Regions from separate parts of the Massilia pseudoviolaceinigra genome, predicted to be linked through region 3. Evidence: riboswitches for the same ligand, from Rfam matches in the RefSeq annotation. Region 3 holds a riboswitch; each other region holds the start of a gene.
What was found. Region 3 has a riboswitch for cobalamin ahead of RBA40_RS23215 (CbtB domain-containing protein). Riboswitches for the same ligand answer to the same signal wherever they lie in the genome.

Region 1: it holds a riboswitch for cobalamin, as region 3 does, so the genes downstream of both, RBA40_RS32285 (TonB-dependent receptor plug domain-containing protein) here and RBA40_RS23215 (CbtB domain-containing protein) in region 3, are expected to answer to the same signal.
Region 2: it holds a riboswitch for cobalamin, as region 3 does, so the genes downstream of both, RBA40_RS03795 (TonB-dependent receptor) here and RBA40_RS23215 (CbtB domain-containing protein) in region 3, are expected to answer to the same signal.
Region 4: it holds a riboswitch for cobalamin, as region 3 does, so the genes downstream of both, RBA40_RS02675 (TonB-dependent receptor) here and RBA40_RS23215 (CbtB domain-containing protein) in region 3, are expected to answer to the same signal.

Annotation. Positions count from the first base shown of each region.
Region 1 is NZ_JAVCWL010000057.1:13,374-17,986, reverse strand. It holds gene cobT (nicotinate-nucleotide--dimethylbenzimidazole phosphoribosyltransferase) at 1-753, shown strand, start outside; gene RBA40_RS32295 (adenosylcobinamide-GDP ribazoletransferase) at 763-1,554, shown strand; gene RBA40_RS32290 (histidine phosphatase family protein) at 1,557-2,102, shown strand; cobalamin riboswitch at 2,097-2,318, shown strand; gene RBA40_RS32285 (TonB-dependent receptor plug domain-containing protein) at 2,401-4,266, shown strand; gene RBA40_RS32280 (FecCD family ABC transporter permease) at 4,274-4,613, shown strand, end outside.
Region 2 is NZ_JAVCWL010000003.1:41,471-46,083, reverse strand. It holds gene RBA40_RS03795 (TonB-dependent receptor) at 1-1,278, opposite strand, end outside; cobalamin riboswitch at 1,358-1,506, opposite strand; gene RBA40_RS03790 (M1 family metallopeptidase) at 1,624-3,708, shown strand; gene RBA40_RS03785 (hypothetical protein) at 3,708-4,577, shown strand.
Region 3 is NZ_JAVCWL010000026.1:27,747-32,359, forward strand. It holds gene RBA40_RS23200 (tetratricopeptide repeat protein) at 1-241, shown strand, start outside; gene RBA40_RS23205 (hypothetical protein) at 335-700, shown strand; gene RBA40_RS23210 (hypothetical protein) at 757-1,122, shown strand; cobalamin riboswitch at 1,189-1,418, shown strand; gene RBA40_RS23215 (CbtB domain-containing protein) at 1,569-1,766, shown strand; gene RBA40_RS23220 (CbtA family protein) at 1,757-2,536, shown strand; gene RBA40_RS23225 ((2Fe-2S) ferredoxin domain-containing protein) at 2,540-2,878, shown strand; gene RBA40_RS23230 (cobaltochelatase subunit CobN) at 2,865-4,613, shown strand, end outside.
Region 4 is NZ_JAVCWL010000002.1:111,435-116,047, reverse strand. It holds gene RBA40_RS02685 (SpvB/TcaC N-terminal domain-containing protein) at 1-2,388, shown strand, start outside; gene RBA40_RS02680 (hypothetical protein) at 2,391-2,525, shown strand; cobalamin riboswitch at 2,648-2,884, shown strand; gene RBA40_RS02675 (TonB-dependent receptor) at 3,062-4,613, shown strand, end outside.

The sequences.
Region 1 (4,613 bases), on a different contig from region 3:
AACGTGTTCGCGCGCCAGAACGGCTGCGCGCTGCAGATCATCGACGCCGGCGTGAACCACGATTTCGGCAAGCGCGTGGCCCTGATGGACTGCAAGGTCGGACGCGGCACCGCCAACTTTGCCCAGAAGCCGGCCATGAGCTGGGCCGAATGCGCCGCCGCACTGGCGCACGGCATGCGCATCGTCGGCAACCTGGAAGGCAATGTGATCGGCTTCGGCGAAATGGGGATCGGGAACACCACCGCCGCCGCCGCGCTGATGCACAAGCTGACCGGCGTGCCGGTGCTTGACTGCGTCGGCGCCGGCACCGGTTTGTCGCCCGAGGGCGTGCTGCACAAGCAAAACGTGATCGAGGCGGCGGTCGCCCTGCATGGCGAAATGAGCGAGCCGCTCGACATCCTGGCCACCTTCGGCGGCTTCGAGATCGCCATGATCGTTGGCGCCATGCTCAAGGCGGCCGAACGGCGCATGGTGCTGCTGATCGACGGCTTCATCGTCAGCAGTGCGCTGCTGGTGGCGGCGCGCATGCAGCCGGCCATCCTCGACTACTGCGTATTTTCGCACTGCTCGGACGAAGCGGGCCACGCGCGCATGCTCGAACACCTCAAGGCCAAGCCGCTGCTCAACCTCGGCCTGCGCCTGGGCGAAGGCACCGGTTGCGCCCTGGCGCTGCCGCTGCTGCACGCGGCCGTCAACTTCCTCGGCGACATGGCCACCTTCCAGTCGGCGCGCGTCAGCGGCCAGTCGGCGTAAGTACGCACCATGGCCAGCATCGTCCACCAGTGCCGGCTGTTCTTCATCGCGCTGCAATTTTTCACCCGCGTGCCGATTCCGGGCTGGGTCGGATTCGACCCGTCCTGGCTGCACCATGCGTCGCGCTATTTTCCGCTGGTCGGCGTGGTGGTGGCGGCGGTGGCCGCGGCGGTGTATGCCGGCGCATCATTGCTATGGCCGGCCCCGGTGGCGGTGCTGCTGTCGACGGCGGCGGCGATCTACCTGACCGGCGCCTTCCACGAGGACGGCCTGGCCGACATGTGCGACGGCTTCGGCGGCGGCTTGAGCACCGAGCGGGTGCTGGAGATCATGAAGGATTCGCGCATCGGCACCTACGGTGCGGTCGGCATGGGGCTGACGGTGGCGCTCAAGTGCGCGCTGCTGTCGTTTCTGTCCGTACCCGCCGCGATCGCCGCCCTGTTCATCGCCCACCCTTTGTCGCGCCTGGCCGCGGTGAGCCTGATCTGGGAAATGGAATATGCGCGCGCCGATGGCAAGGCCAAGCCAATGGCCCAGCATATGAGCAACCGCGAATTCGGCATCGCTTGCGCCTGCGCCGGCGTGCCTGCACTGGCGCTGGCCACGGCCGGCATGCTGCCCTGGCTTGCGCTGCTCACCAGCGTGACCGGGGCCGCACTGGTGGCGTGGTGGCTGGGCGCCAAGTGCCTGCGCCGCATTGGCGCCTACACCGGCGACTGCCTGGGCGCGGTGCAGCAGGTGGCCGAAGTGGTCATCTACCTGGCGCTGCTGGCGTTTTTCCATCACGGCCTCTGGGGCTGAGAATGCGCCTGTACCTGGTGCGCCACCTGGCGCCGCAAGTAGCGTCCGGCGTGTGCTACGGGCGCACCGACCTCGCTGTCGATCCTGATTTGCAGGCGCAGGCCCTGCCTACCCTGCGCGCCACCCTGCCCGCCGGCGCGCCGGTATTTTCCAGCCCGCTGCGGCGCTGCGCCATGCTGGCCGCGGCAATCGGCGGCGCGGCGGTGCGGTATGACGCGCGCCTGGCCGAACTCGATTTCGGCGACTGGGAAATGCGCCGCTGGGACGACATCGACCGTGCCGGCGTCGACGCCTGGGCCGCCGACATGGCCCGCTACCGCCCCGGCGGCGGCGAAAGCGTGACCGACATGGCGCAGCGCGTGTCCGCGTTTTATGCCGACTGCATGCATGCGCAAGCGCCCTGCGCCATCGTCATCTGCCACGCCGGCACGATCCGCCTGCTGTCGGCGCGCGCACGCGGCCTGGCGCCCGAGACCATGGCGCTGGAGGCGGCGCAACGTCCCCACGCCATCGCCTACGGCGAGACCGTCATCATCGACTGTGTATAATTATCGGGTTTTGGTGCCCGCGCCCATGTCCATGAGCGCAGTTAAACTGGGAAACACGAAGCCTGCAACAGGCCAACGTGTGCTGCCCCCGCAACGGTAAGCAAATGTCGCTGACATGGCGACGAGCCGTCTCGAACGACCACTGTGCATTTGGCATGGGAAGGTGAGACGGCCGCATTTGCCAGCCCGGATACCGGCCAGGACAGGTGGGAACGTGCAGGATCTGCGCGTTCCTTTTCAATCTGGCCAACGGGGACGTCGGCCGGTTGCTCGCAATCGCACTCACTGAAGATTTGTCATGACCTTTCCTGTTGTACGCCACGCGGCCCTGACGTCGCTCGCGCTAGCTTTTACTTCCCCTTATGCCCTGGCCGACAGCGCCGCCGATACGGCCGTTGCCGCCGTCATCATCACCGCCACGCGCGCGCCGCAGCCGGCCAGCGACGTGCTGAGCGACCATGTGCTGATCAGCGCCACCGACATCGCGCGTTCCGGTGCGAGCAGCGTCGTCGAACTGCTGCAAAAGCAGCGCGGCATCGAGATCACGCGTAACGGCGGTCCGGGCGCCGCATCGCAAGTGTTCATCCGCGGCGGCGACGCCAAGCAGACCGTGGTGCTGGTCGACGGCGTGCGTATTGGCTCGTCCACGATCGGCATCGCCAACTGGGCCACCCTGCCGCTGGCGAACGTCGACCGCATCGAAATCGTCTACGGCCCGCTGGCCACCATGTACGGCGCCGACGCCATCGGCGGCGTGGTGCAGATTTTCACCCGGCGCGGCGCCGGAGCGCCAAACGTCACAGCCGCTGTTGAAGCGGGCAGCGACAAGGCGCGCTCGATGGCGTTCGGCGTGGCCGGCGCCAGCGAAGGCGAGAACAGCATCAGCTACGCGTTCGGTGTGTCGAAGGACAAGGATGACGGCTTCTCGGCCACCAAACCGGGCAACTTCTCCTACAACCAGGACAACGACGGCTATACGCGCGACAGCGCCACCGGCCAGCTGGGCATCGTGCTGGCCAAGGGCCACGAAGCGGGCCTGCTGTACCTGCACAGCCACCTCAAGTCGCAGTACGATGCGGGCGCAGGTCCCTTCGACGTGCGCAGCGTGCAGAACATGGACAACATCGCCGTGTACTCGAAACACGAGATCACGCGCAACTGGAAAGTCAGCCTGCAGGCATCCGAGGCCGACGACAAATCGGTCAACTTCACCAGTGCGACGAGCAGCAACCGCATCGACACGCGCCTGCACGCCTACAGCATGCAGAACGACATCGCCCTGGGCAGCGACCTGCTGCAGCTGGTTCTGGAACGCCGGGTGGAAGACGTGTTCGCCGACACCACGCGCGCCTTGAACACCAGCCGCGCGACCAATTCCGTGGCTGCGGCCTACTCGCTCAAGCGCGGCAACCATCTGGCCAGCGCCAGCGCGCGGCGCGACGACAGCACCCAGTACGGCAACAAGGTCACCGGCGGCGCCGGCTACGGCTACAAACTCACGCGCGCGCTGCGCGTGAACGCCAGCGCCGGCACCAGCTTTCGCGCACCGACCTTCAACGAACTGTATTACCCGGGTTACGGGGTCGACATCAACAAGCCCGAACAAGGCAAGAACGTCGAAGGCGGCGTGTATTACAACGATGGCACGCTTGAAGCCAGCGCGGTCTACTACCGCAACCGCCTGAAAGACCTCCTGGTCAACACCACCACATGTCCGGTCCAGCAGGATACGCATCCGTACGGCTGCGCCTACAACGTCAACCGCGCCACGTTAGAGGGCATCAGCCTCGGCGCGCGCACCCACGTGGGCGCCTTCGACATGAGCGGCTCGCTCGACCTGCAAGACCCGCGCGACGACACCACCGGCAAGAACCTGCAGCGGCGCGCCAAGCGCCACGCAAAGTTCGCCATCGAGTACACGGCGGGCGCGCTGGTTGCCGGTGCAGGCGTGCAGCTGTCCGGGAAGCGCTTCGACGACCTGGCCAACCGCAACACGCTGCCCGGCTACGGGCTGGTAAACCTGTTTGCCGAGTACCGCTTTGCACCCGACTGGTCGGCCGTGCTACGGTTGAACAACGTCGCCGACAAACAGTACGAACTGGCGCGCACTTACGCCACCACCGGCCGTCAGGTGTTTGCCGGCGTCCGTTACGGCAGTAAATAGGAATCGCATGCATCCGTTCTTTCGCAACATGCGCCACCGGGCCAGCGTCGTCATCACGGCGCTCTCCTTGCTGGCATTGGCAAGCCTGGTGGTCGCCGGGATGGTCGGCTCTGTGCCGGTCCCGCTGGCAGAGATGCCGGGCGCGCTGATGGCGCTTGCGAAAGGCGATACCTCGACCCTGGCCGCCACCCTGCTCGACCTGCGCCTGTCGCGCGCGCTGGTCGCGTTTGTGACCGGCGGCGCGCTCGCGCTGGCCGGCGTGATGATGCAAGCCTTGCTGCGTAATCCCCTGGCCGAGCCGTATGTGCTCGGTATCTCGGCCGGCGCCTCGGTCGGCGCGCTGGCCG
Region 2 (4,613 bases), on a different contig from region 3:
GGTCTTGCTGGCATACGGTGCGGCGAACGCGCGCTCGTCGGTGGCATCCTTCTCGAAGCGTTCGCGGCGCGCGCCCACGGCCATGCGGGCTTTGTGCGCGCCGCCGAACTTGAGTTCATCGCGCACGTACAGCGCCCGCGATTCTTGCGTGGCGTCGGCGTTCGAGTAGTCCGAATCGGTCACGCGCGACCACTTGACCAGGTCCACGCCAGCCACCAGCTCATTGAGCATGCCGCCCATTTGCGCAAGGTGGCGCAGGCGCGGCGAGAACTGGGTCTGGGCACTGTCGTAGGTCGACTTCGAGGCTGCGCGCACGCCCTCGAAGGTGTAGAAATAGGTGGAACGGACAGTGCGCTCGCGGCGCGACAGTTCGGCGGCCAGGTCGACGCTGCCGACGCGCTGCTCCACGAACGCGGTCAGGCGGTCAGAATCGAGCGAGCCCACGTCGTCGGGCGTGCTGGCCTGGCGCGGATTGTCGCGGAACTGCTGCATGCTCAGGGCGCCCGGCAGGTCCGATTCCTGGCGCGCGCGGTCGTAGCGCAGACCGGCGCGGCCGCCCTGGTATGCCCACTGGGCGCCGCCGCTGAAGGTATCGAGCTCGAAGCTGTTATGGTCGCGGTAATTGTCGGTGCGCTGGCTGCCGACCGAGGCGTCGAGGGCGAATCCGTTCCACGACTGGGCCACGGCGGCGCGCAGGTCGCGCAGGTTGAACTGACCGGTTTCGGCGCGCAGCATGCCGCGCCGGCCATTGGCCTCGGGGCGGCGCGTGACGATGTGGATCACGCCGCCGGTGGCGCCTTCGCCATACAGCACGCTGGCGCCGCCGCGGATGATTTCGATGCGCTCGACGGTCTCGATCGGGATCGACGACAGGGTCGCATTGCTCAATTCACTTTCGGACATGCGCACGCCGTCCAGCGTGACCACCATGTTCTGGCTGCTGTTGGTGCCGAAGCCGCGCAGGTCGAGGCTGAAATCGGGCGAGCCGTCCAGGCTCTGGCGGCCATACACGCCGCCGATCTGGCGGATGGCCTGGTTGACGTCGGCCGCGCCGGCGCGGCGGATGTCGTCGGCACTGATGACGGTCGCGCCGATCGGGGCCAGCGCCGGGTCGCTGGCAAAGCGGGCGCCGGTCACGGTCACGGCGGGCAGGGTCTGGGCCTGGGCTTGGCCATCGGCGGCCAGCGCGGCGCTGGACATGAAACACAGGGACAGGGCGGAAACCAGCGCGAGCGGCCTGGCGGAGAGCGCGCGGCGCGGCGATACTGCAGAAATCATGATGTCGTCTTCAGAAAATAGAGTCCTGGCCTGCGTCCCCGCAAGCCGGATTGCACGGACAGAGGCGCGCTGCGCGGCATCGTGTCCACCTGTTTTGGCCGGTATCCGGGCTCGCAAGGCGTCAGGAACGACGGCTTGCAGTACCGTTGCGGGGGCAGCACACTGCGTGTTTCCCGTTTAACTGCCGGCGTGAAGACGCGGGCGGGCACCAAAACTGCGCCATTATAATCGCAGTCGCCATCCGGACCGCGGCCCGGATGGCGTTGTGGCATGCTGTGCGGCTGGCCGGCTGCCCGCCAGTAAGGCCCACTACCAATCGAAGCGCCCGGCGGCGCAGGAGAATGCATGCAAGCGCGTACCCGAACCATGGCCCAGAGGGCGCTCCTGCTGGCGGCAGCTGCCATCGCCGGGGCCGAGCTGATGGCGCAGGCCGACATCACCATCACGCCGATTCCGGAGCCGATGACCGACGTCGGCATCGGCTTCGCCATGCCCTCGGCCAGCGCGGTGAGCCTGCCGAGCGCCCCGCACGCGTGGGGCGGGCCGCGCAGCGGCAGCGAAGCGACCCTGTCGGACCGCGTGGTCGACTACCGGATCGAAGCGACGCTCGACCCGATTGCGCACACCGTCGACGGCAAGCAGAAACTCACCTGGCGCAACCGCAGCAAGGAGACCGTGCGCAGCGTCTACCTGCACCTGTACATGAACGCCTTCAAAAACGCCGGCAGCACCTTCTTCACCGAGCAGCGCGCATCCGGCTACCACGCCACCATCGCCCCCGGCGAATGGGGCCATATCGCCCTGCGCAGCGTGACCCAGGGCGGCGCCAGGGTGGCTTGGTCGTTCGTCCATCCCGACAACGGCCCCGCCACCGACGAGACGGTGGTGCGCTTCGACCTGCCGGCGCCGGTGGCGCCAGGCGCGTCCACCAGCTTCGACATCGCTTTCCTGACCCAATTGCCGCGCGTGGTGGCCAGCACCGGCCACGTCGGCAGCTTTCACCTGGTGGGCCAGTGGTTCCCAAAGATCGGGGTGCTGGAGCTGCCGGGCGAACGCGGCGCCACCAGGGCGCGCTGGAACGTGCACGAATATCACCACGAGACCGAGTTCTACGCCGACTTCGGCCGCTTCGATGTCAAGCTCACCGCGCCCAAGGGCTACACCGTGGGCGCCACCGGCGAACTGCAGGGACCACCGGTGGAACAGGGCGGCATGCTGACCCACCACTACGTGCAGGGCGACGTCCACGATTTTGCCTGGACCGCCGACAATCGCACGGCGCCGCCCCTGCGCGGTACCTGGAGCGCGCCGGGCAGCGTGCAGGTTGCACTGTCGGTACTGTTCCCGCCCGACCGCGCGGCCAGCGCCGCGCCGGCGCTGAAAGCGGCCACCGAGGCGCTGGCCTATTATTCGGCAACACTCGGACCGTATCCGTACAGGACGCTGACCATCGTGATCCCGCCGCTGAACGCCGACAATGCCGGCGCCATGGAGTACCCGACCTTCATCACCGTCAATGGTTACGACAAGGTGGTGCCGCGCACGGCCGCCGCCTTCGACATTGATCTCGTCACGATCCACGAAGTCGGCCACAGTTACTTCCACGGCATCCTGGCGTCGAACGAGACTGAAGAACCGATGCTCGACGAAGGCTTGAACGAATTCTGGAACCATCGCATGCTGCGCGACACCGGCAAGGACGCGTATCTCGGACCGCCGCTGCTCGCGGCCCTGGGCATCGCGCCGGGGTTCAAGGGCTTCGACGTCGAGCGTTATGACACCGTGCCCGCCGAACCGGCGGAACCGCTCGGACAGAACGCCCACATGCGCAAGCAGGGCATTGGCCCGGTGTACGTACGCAGCGCCACCGTGCTGCGCGACCTGGAGGCACGCATCGGCAAGGAGGCGACCGGGCGCGCCTTCAAGGAATACTACCGGCGCTGGAAGTTTCGCCATCCGAGCATCGCCGATCTGCGCGAGACGCTGGCCGAGGTGAGCGGCCAGCGCGCCGCGGTCCACGCCGCGTTCGCGCAGCAGGTGTACGGCACGGCCAGCGTGGACGACCGCATTGCGCACTTCGCGAGCGATGCAGAGGCGTCGGCCAAGGCCGGCGGCGCGGGCGCGTGGCGCACCAGCGTCACCCTGGAGCGGCGCGGCGCGCCGGTCGCGCAAACCGTGCTGGTCAAATTCGCCGACGGCAGCAGCGAAACCGTGGTGTGGGATGACCAGCAGCGCGGGCGCACCTTCAGCTGGGTCAAGCCGGTCAAGGCGGTATCGGCCGAACTCGACCCGGGCCGCCTGCACTACCTCGACGCCAGCAAACTCGATGACAGCCGCACGCTTGAACCGGACGGCAGCGCCGCGCGCCGTTGGGCCGGCGACCTGGCGGCGCTGTTCAGCATCCTCTTTTCCCTGATTGCGACCGTGTGATGAGCTCCTCCCCTGCCTTTTCGATTGCAGTGGCGGCGCGCGCGGCGCTGCAATGGCGCCTGCTGCTGCTGTGGGCCTTGTGGATGCTGGTGCCGACGCTGATACTGGCGCTGCCGGCGTGGCATCTGCTGTCGTCGAACCTCGATTATTCGGTGCACGCGGCGGCGCTGGCGCGCGCGCTCGACATGACCGCCGTAAGCGATCTGCTGGACGTGCACGGGCGCCATCAGGCGGTGTTCACCCAGGCCGGCAGCATCGCGCTGGGCGTCACGCTGCTCATTTCGCCGCTGTTGTCCGGCATGGTGGCGACGGCCGCGCGCGCGCCGCAGGCACCCGGCTTTGCGGCCCTCACGCGCGGCGGCATGGCGTACTATGCGCCCATGCTGCGCATGCTGGCGTGGGGCGCGGTGCCGCTCGGCGCGGCCTTCATGGCCGGCTTAAGCGCGGTCGATGCCGCATCCACGTACGCCGGCAAGGTCGTCACGACCGGCGAGGCGGCGCTGCCGATGCTGCTGGCGCAGGCGCTCATGGTGCTGCTCATCGGCCTTGTCACCGCCTCGCTCGACGCCGGCCGCGCTTTCCTGACGCACGACCAGCGCCAACGCTCCGCTCTTGCGGCGTGGTGGTCGGGCTGCATGCTGCTGGCGCGCCACCCGCTGGCCGCGCTGGGCACGTACGTCGTCATCAGCTTCGCTGGCCTCGGCCTGGCCGGCCTGCTGTCGCTGCTGCGCGCGAACACGGCGGGCGTCGATGTCCTGGGATTTACGGCTGCCCTGCTGCTGACGCAGGCCGCGGTCGTCACCATCGGCTGGATGCGCAGCGCGCGCCTGTTCGCGCTGATCGACCTGGCGCGCGCCCGCGCACCTTGATAAAGCGCGCACGCGCCCCTATATTGAATCGATAAA
Region 3 (4,613 bases):
CGGCATCGGCGCCGAACGCGATGTGGCCGAAGCCAGCTACTCGATACGCATCGTTGCCGGCAAAGGCGACAGCGCCGCGCAATACAGTCTGGCCGACCTGCTCCTCGATGGCGACGACGATAGCGTGCCTGGCATGACCGAGGCGATCGACTGGTTAACGTTGTCCGCCGCGCAAGGCAACGCAGCCGCCATCGAACGCCTCGCGACGCTCCGAAAACAACGCTCGTCATCGGCGCTTTGACAGTTCTTGAACGGCATGTAAAACTGTCGACAGGAAATACGATCCTTGGCTGCGCACGACCGCGACAGCCGTTCTGACGAAATGGGAGTGCAAGTGAGTACTGCAGCATGGATCTACGATGCCAGCATCGTTATCAGGAACGCCAGGCAACCGGAGGCGTTTAACGCGATTCGCACATCGTTCGAAGGCTGCGACTCCTTCTTCGCCGAACGCGCGCGCGCCGAACGCGATTTTCCGGCTTTCCTTGAATCGATCGGTTTCACCAGCCAGCGCCAGGAAGGCGCGCTGCTGATCGACGGCGGCGACATCGACATCATCACCAACTGGCTGATTCGCCTGTTCGACACGCTCGGGCCCTTCGTCGAAGCCGGCGGCGTGCTGGAGATCCGCGATGAAGAAGGCGAGCAGATGACCTTCTGCTACGACGGCAATCAGATGGATATCGAATTCAGCGAGTAAGGTAGCGCGGCTTCATGCTACATTGGCACCCCTGAAATTTGAAGGAGTGTCACGCCATGCCACCCAATCCCAGCATCGCTTCGATCCGCGCCCGCCTTCTCGGCGGGATGGCTGCTTACATGGGGCGCTGCGCCGAAGACCCGGAGAGCGAGGCTCCGTACGGCCAGGCCGAGATCGACGAGTGCGCCGGAATCCTCGACACTTATGCCGCTGCCGTGGAAAAGCTCCCAAAACCCGCAGCCCCCGCCGCGATCATGAAAGAAGTCGAACGCGTCGTCCTTGCCCTCAATGCGTTTGATGAACGCTGCAGCGTGATCGAGACCGAAGAGCGCGAAAACCTGTGCGACATCATCTACCTGGTTGCCAAGGACGCCGGCCTGGAAGCCGCCGACGACATCACCGAACAATGGCGCGACTGGTAAATTCGTCCGCCGCGCACACGCCGGCCCGCGCAACCTTGCAATTTATATAGTCCAGACCTATACTTCGCCGGTAGTCAAGCTTCTGGTTCTGGCAAACGATCGTTTGCCGGATTAAATGGGAAGCCGGTGCGCCCTCTCAACGGAGGCAAAGCCGGCGCTGCCCCCGCAACGGTAAGCGAGTCAAGGATGTGCATCACGCCACTGTGCCTAGTCAGCATGGGAAGGCGCATATCCGGGAAGGGTTTTTTGCCCCGCCACTCGCCAGCCCGGAAACCAGCCGAAGCGGTAAGTCGTTTGTATCGCGGAGGGCGATCCAGGTGGATCGCTGCGTTCCGCACCCCATCTCACGTTCCTTCTCCCCGTACAAGCCCCGGTTGCCGGACAAGGCAAGACGCGCGCGTCTGCATTTGCCTGGTTTTATGCGAAATGCTTTAGGAAGGAATGCCATGTCGCCGATCCGTAGCTTCATCACCACCGCCGATGAACAAGTCCCGTTTGTCTCCGTCAAAGAGCGCATTGTGCAGGCCATGTGCGCCGCCAGCCTTGGCATCGTGCTGCTGTACGGTGCCGGTTTCGCCTCGATGGAAGCGCTGCACAACGCGGCGCACGACAGCCGACACTCGGCTGGCTTCCCATGCCACTGATCCGCACCGCGCCCGCGGCAAGCCTGGGCACCTTCAACCGCATCATCGCCAGCGCCGCGGCGGCCGGCATCCTGGCCGGCCTGCTGCTGACCGGCGTGCAGCAGCTGCAAGTAGCGCCCATCATCCTGCAGGCGGAGGTGTTCGAAAGTGCCGCGCCGAAGGCACTGGAGCAGGCCGCACCGCACAGCCACGCCGACGCCACGCCGCACGAGCATAGTCATGACGCAAAGCCGCACGAGCACGCGGAAGAGGGCGCCCATGAACACGGGGGCTGGCAGCCGGACGACGGCTTTGAACGCACCTTCTACACGGCGGTGGCCAACATCAGCGCCGGCGTCGGCTTCGCGCTGCTGCTGGCAGCGGCCATCAGCCTGCATGGCGGCGCAAGCGGCTGGCGCGCCGGCCTGCTGTGGGGCGCGGCCGGCTACACGGTCTTTTTCGTGGCGCCCTCGGTCGGCCTGCCGCCCGAGCTGCCTGGCACCGTCGCGGCGCCGCTGCTGGCGCGCCAGTTGTGGTGGACCGCCACCGTCATGGCCAGCGCGGGCGGGCTGGCGCTGCTGGTCTTCGCCAAGAACTGGCCGCTCAGGATCGCCGGCGCCGTGCTGCTGTTCGTGCCGCATCTGGTCGGTTCGCCGCAGCCGAAGGTCCATTCGAGCAGCGCACCGCCCGAGCTGGCGCTGAGCTTCCTGTACGCGACCTTGCTGGCCAACGCCGTATTCTGGGTGGCCATGGGCGCGCTGGCGGGCTACTTCTACAAGAAATTCGGCTGACCGATGCGGACCCATGACCGGCACGTGTTCATGTGCGTCGGCCCGCGCTGCACCGAAAACGGCGTGCAGGCGCAGGCCGTGTTCGAGCACATGGGGCGCGAGATCGACGCCCATCCGGACCTCTGCGTCAAGCGCACCCGCACGCACTGCATGGTCGCATGCCGTAATGAAGGGCCTATCGTAGTGGTGTACCCGGAAGGCGTGTGGTACCGGCGCGTCGACGAAGCGGCAGCAGGGCGCATCGTCGCCGAGCACCTGATCGGCGGCGCCGAAGTGACCGACCTGATTTTCCATCGCATCGGCGAAGGCGACACAATTGTGGCGGACCATGACATCACCTGATTTTCCTCAAGGCCCGGCGCACATCGCGCTGCTTACCCATGCATCGAACGACCTGACGGTCCTGCACCACGCAGTGAGCCAGCTGCCGCCGGAGTTCGGCGCGGTGTCGGGCGTGAGCCTGCAGCGGCTCGACGCCGACGGCGGCGCCACGGCACTGCTCTCGGGCGAGGTGCAGGGCGCGCGCATCATCATCCTGCGCGTGCTGGGCCGTCTCGGCAGCGTGCCCGGTTTTGCCGATCTGGTAAGCCACGCGCGCCGCCACGGCCAGCACCTCATTGCCATCAGCGGCACCGGCGAGCCCGATCCCGAGCTGGCAGCTGTATCGACCGTCGCTCCCGACGTGCTGCAACAGACGCTGAATTATTTCCATTGTGGCGGCAGCGGCAATCTGGCGCAGTTGCTGCGCTATTTGTCCGACCATCTGCTGCTGACCGGTTTTGGCTACGAGAGCGCGCTGCCGCTGCCGGAACACGGCATTTATCATCCCGACCTGGCGCAGGGCGCCGGCATCGACGACTGGCTGGCGCTGCGAAAAACCGGCGCACCGTGCGCCGGCATCGTGTTCTACCGCGCGCACTGGATGAGCGGGAACACGCGCTTCATCGATGCGTTGCTGGATGCGCTGGAAAAACGCGGCATGAACGTGCTGCCGGTGTTTACCGCCTCCCTGCGCAGCGGCGCCGGCGCCGGGACACTGCCCGACGCGCTGCGCTACTTCAGCGACGCGCGCGGCGTGCATATCGATGTGCTGATCAACACCACCTCTTTCGCGATGGGCGAGATTGCGCCGGGCGGTCCCACGCCTGCCGGATGGTCGGTCGGCGTACTGGAAACGCTGAACGTTCCGGTGCTGCAGGCGATCACCAGCGGCATGACCCTGCCGCAGTGGGAGCAGTCCGCGCGCGGGCTTAATCCGCTGGATACGGCCATGAACGTGGTGCTGCCCGAATTCGACGGGCGCATCATCACCGCGCCGGTGTCGTTCAAGTCGCGCGCGGCCGGGTTGCAGGGCGACGCGGTCGAATACGAACCGGTGCCGGACCGCGTGGCACGTGTGGCAGGCATCGCAGCACGCTTTGCACGCCTCAAGCACGTGCCGAACGCCGAGAAGCGCGTCGCGTTCATGTTCACCAATTCGAGCAGCAAGGCTTCGCAGATCGGTAACGCGGTCGGGCTGGACGCCCCGGCATCGCTGATGCGCATTCTCGATTCCATGCGCGCCGCCGGCTACGACGTCGGCCAGCCGCCTGCCGACGGCACCACGCTGATTCACGACCTGGTGGCGCGCTGTTCGTACGACCAGATTTACGTGACGACGGAGCAGTTGCGCAACGCCGCAGGCCGCGTACCCGCCGCGCAATACGCCGCGTGGTTCGCCGAACTCACGCCCGACATGCAGGAAAAGATGAGCACCCAGTGGGGCGCCGCTCCCGGCGAAGCCTACGTGTGCGACGGCCACCTGGCGCTGGCCGGCATCGAATTGGGCAATACCTTCGTCGCCCTGCAACCGCCGCGAGGGTACGGCATGGACCCGGACGCGATCTATCACCAGAGCGACCTGCCGCCGACCCACCATTATTATGCGCTGTACCGCTGGCTGCGTGACGTGTGGCGCGCCGACGCCATCGTCCACGTCGGCAAGCACGGCACAATGGAATGGCTGCCCGGTAAAGGCGTGGGACTGTCGCAGAACTGCTTCCCTGACGCCTTGCTCGGTGACCTGCCGCTGTTTTAC
Region 4 (4,613 bases), on a different contig from region 3:
GACTCACGCATCGCCGACTCCCCGTGTGGCGGCCCGCAACGTGTGTTCAGCTGGCTGCTCTGCCAGACGCGCGACGACAAGGGCAACGCCATGCTCCACCAATACAAGGCGGAAGACGGCATCGGCATCGACCTCGACCAGGCGCACGAGCGCAATCGCGGTGCGCGCAACGATCCCAGCCGCAGCGCCAACCGCTACCCGAAGCGCATCCTCTACGGCAACCGCACCCCGCTGCTGATCGCAGGCGAGCGCCCGGCCGCGCTGCCCGACATCGATCCGGACTGGATGTTCGAGCTCGTGTTCGACTATGGCGACCATGACGCCGACGCCCCAGGGCCGCACGACGACTGCGCCAGGGACCCGGCCGGCGCCCTGCTCCATCCGTGGCCGGCGCGTCCCGATCCATTCTCCAGCTACCGCGCCGGCTTCGAGGTACGCACCGCGCGCCTGTGCCGGCGCGTGCTGATGTTTCACCATTTTCCGTGCGAGCCGGAAGTCGGGCGCGATTGCCTGGTGCACTCCACCGACTTGTGCCACGCGCACGACCACGCACACGACCATGCGCACCAGCAGCACGCCGCTGCGGCCTACAGCTTTTTGCAAGCGGTCACCCAGAGCGGCTACCGGCGCTGCGGCGACGGCTACGCGCGCAGCAGCGTGCCGCCAGTCGAGTTCGGATATACAAGGCCCGTGGTCCAGGAGACGGTGGAAGAAGTCGATGCCGACAGCCTGGCCAACCTGCCGGCCGGGGTCGATGGCAGCGCCTATCGCTGGGCCGACCTGCATGGCGAAGGCGTGCAGGGCATCCTCACCGAACAGGGTGGATTCTGGTACTACACGCGCAACATCAGCCCCCTGGCCGGGCGCGCGCAGTTCGCGCCGCTCGAAACGGTCGCGCTGCGGCCGAATGTGTCGCTCGCCGGCGGCGTGGAATTGCTCGACCTCGCTGGCGACGGGCGGCCCGACGTGGTGGTCATGCAAGGCCCCATGCCGGGCTTGTACGAGCACGACGACGGCGAAGGCTGGCAACCGTTCAAACCGTTCCGCGCGCCCCTGAACCTGCCATCACGCGACCCGAACCTGCGCTTCGTCGACCTCGACGGCGACGGCCGCGCCGATGTGATGATCACCGAAGACGACGCCCTGCTCTGGCACCCCTCGCTGGGCGAGGAAGGCTTCGGCCCGGCGCGCCGCGTATTCCCGGCACTGGACGAGGAAAAAGGCCCGCGCGTGGTCTTCGCCGATGCCAGCGAATCGATCCACCTGGCCGACCTTTCCGGCGACGGCCTGGCCGACATCGTGCGCTTGCGCAATGGCGAAGTGTGCTATTGGCCAAACCTCGGCTTCGGCCGTTTCGGCGCCAAGGTCACGATGGACAACCCGCCATGGTTCGACCACGCCGGCCAGTTCGACCATCGCCGCATCCGGCTGGCCGATATCGATGGCAGCGGCAGCGCCGACATCATCTATCTGCACAGCGAGGGCGTGCGCCTGTATTTCAACCAGTCGGGCAATGCCTGGGGCGCGGCGCACCGCATGCAGGTATTCCCGCGCATCGACGACCTGGTCAACATCGCGGCGGTCGACCTGCTCGGCAACGGCACCATCTGCCTGGTCTGGTCCTCGCCCTTGCCGGCCGATGCAGGCCGGCCTATGCGCTACGTCAACCTGATGGGCGAGCGCAAGCCCCATCTGCTGGTCCGGACCGACAACATCCTGGGCGCCGAAACCGTCCTCGACTACGCCACATCGACCCGTTTCTACCTTCAGGACAAGCGCGGCGGCAAGCCCTGGCTCACCCGGTTGCCGTTCCCGGTGCACGTGGTCGAGCGCGTCGAAACCTGGGACCATATCAGCCGCAGCCGCTTCGTCACCCGCTACGCCTACCACCACGGCTACTTCGATGGAGAGGAGCGCGAATTTCGCGGCTTCGGCATGGTGGAACAGTGGGATACGGAGGAATTCGGCACGCTGGCGGCCTGCGAGGCAGCGGCCGACAATATCGCCGAGGCGTCGCATGTGCCGCCCATCCACACCAGGACCTGGTTCCATACCGGCGCCTGGCTCGGCCGCGACCGGATAGCGGACTGTTTCGACGGACCGCCGCACGCCCGCGGCCGCGGCGAGTACTTCCGCGAACCGGGATTGAGCGAGCGCGAGGCGCGCGCCCTGCTGCTGCCGGACACGCCGCTGCCGCCCGGTCTGACCCTGGCCGAGGAGCGCGAAGCGAGCCGCGCGCTGGCTGGCGTGATGCTGCGCCAGGAAGTCTACGCCGATGATGCCGGCCCCGGCGCCGCGCCCTGGCAAGCGGCGCGCGCCTGCACGCCGTACACCGTCACCGAACAGAATTTCCATGTCCGGCGCTGCGCTACGAACTGGGCCGGCTAGGCATGAACGACTGGATGGCTGAACTGCACGTGAACAATGTGGCGGACAAGGACTATGTCGCCTCCTGCTTCGCCACCCACAGCTGCTATCTGGGCCTTTCCCGCTCGGCGCGGGCGACCTTGAAATACAACTGGTAAGCGCCGGCTTGCCTGAACTCAAGGCCCGGGCCATCGGTTCCAGCGTGGCCGGCAAGCGTAGCGCTTCCTTGGGCTCGGCCTGTCATTGCATATGGAAACGTTGCTAAATACATCAGCAGCCGTTATGATTGCCACGTTTTGGTGCTCGCGGCCTTGTTCCGAAGGCCGCAGTTAAACGGGAAACACGCGCTGGCATGCCAGCGGCAAACGTGTGCTGTCCCCGCAACGGTAAAACAGGCGCCGCATGTCGTCCAACGACGTGCGGCCGGTTGTCTCTTTGGTCCACTGTGCCGCTGGCATGGGAAGGCGAGGCAATCTGACCTGTCAGCCCGGATACCGGCCAGGACGCATGGAAGCAAGCGGCCGGGAATTGTCGTGTTTGTGGATCGCCTGGGACCGCGCGCAATGCCGCCGCTCCCTCATCTCCATCGACTCTCGCGCCTCTGTCGGCCGCAGCTTTCTTTTTCTCGGCGCACGGGGATGTGCGCCGTATAAAACAAGCAGACCGGCATGCCCGGTCTTAACCGAGAGTACCCGTGAAAAATATCACCCCTGCCCCGTCGCAACGCGGGCTGCGCCTGCTGTCGCCGATGCTGCTGCTGGCCATGCCCGCCTTTGCCAGCGCCACCGTCGACGGCGATACCCCATCCTCCGTCCAGCAAGTGCGCGTGTCCGCCAGCCTGATACCGCTCGGCGTCGCCGATTCGGCCAACCAGGGCACCGTGACCGCCAGGCAGCTCGAAAACCGCCCCTTGCTGCGCACCGGCGAGCTGCTCGAAGCGGTGCCGGGCCTGATCGTGACCCAGCACGCCGGCGACGGCAAAGCCAATCAATATTTTGCGCGCGGATTCAATCTCGATCACGGCACCGATTTCCGCACCACCGTGATGGGCATGCCGGTCAACTTGCCGACCAATGCGCACGGCCAGGGCTATTCGGACCTCAATTTCCTGATTCCGGAGCTGGTGAGCACCATCGCGTATAAAAAAGGCACCTATTACGCCGAGGAAGGCGATTTTTCCGTCGCCGGCGCGGCCGCTTTCGACTACGTGCGGCAAATGGAGCAAGGCTTGTTGAGTCTGGAGACCGGCCAGAACCGCTTCAGCCGCGCGCTGCTCGCCAACGCCACCCCGCTCGCCGCCGGTACGCTGCTGTACGCGCTCGAGCGCGCGGGCCAGGATGGCCCGTGGGAGACGCCGGAAGACTACAAGCGTGTCAACGGCGTGCTGTCGTACAGCTGGCGGCGCGGCGACGACGATGTGCGGATGACGGCGATGGGCATGCATTCGTCGTGGACGTCGACCGATCAGGTGCCGCAACGCGCGCTCGACGCCGGCCTGATCGGCCGCTATGGCACGCTCGCGCCCACGGATGGCGGCGAAACCTCGCGTTACAGCCTGTCGGGCGAGTGGAGCCGCCAGTACGGCACGGGCAGCGCCAGGGCCAATGCCTACATCATCACATCGCGGCTCGACCTGTTCAGCGACTTTACCTATGCACTGGACGATCCGGAGCACGGCGACCAGTTCCACCAGGCGGAAAGCCGGCAGATTCTCGGCCTGGACGCGCAGCGCACATGGCGCCACGCACTGGGCCCCTTCGCTTCCGAGACAGCGTTCGGCGTTCAGCTGCGCCAGGACAGGCTGGCCCCGGTCGGCCTGTATTTGAGCGAGGCGCGCCAGCGCCGCTCGACCGTGCGCGAGGACCGGGTCAAGGAGCGCAGCGGCGCGCTGTACCTGTCCAATAGCACCGTCTGGGCGCCATGGCTGCGCACTGTCGCCGGGCTGCGCGCCGACCGCTACGCGTTCGATGTCCACAGCGACAGGCCCGCCAACTCGGGCAAGGTGAATGCCGGCATCACCAGTCCGAAGTTCACGGCGATTTTCACGCTGGGGAAAAATGCGGAGATGTACCTGAACTGGGGACGGGGATTCCACAGCAACGACGCCCGTGGCGTCACCGGCACTGTCGATCCCAAGACCGGCCTGGCGGTGGACGCCGACGGTGCGGACATCAAGCGCGCCACGCCGCTGGTGCGGGGAACCGGCAAAGAGGCAGGCTTGCGGCTGGCCGGCCTGGTGCCCGGCA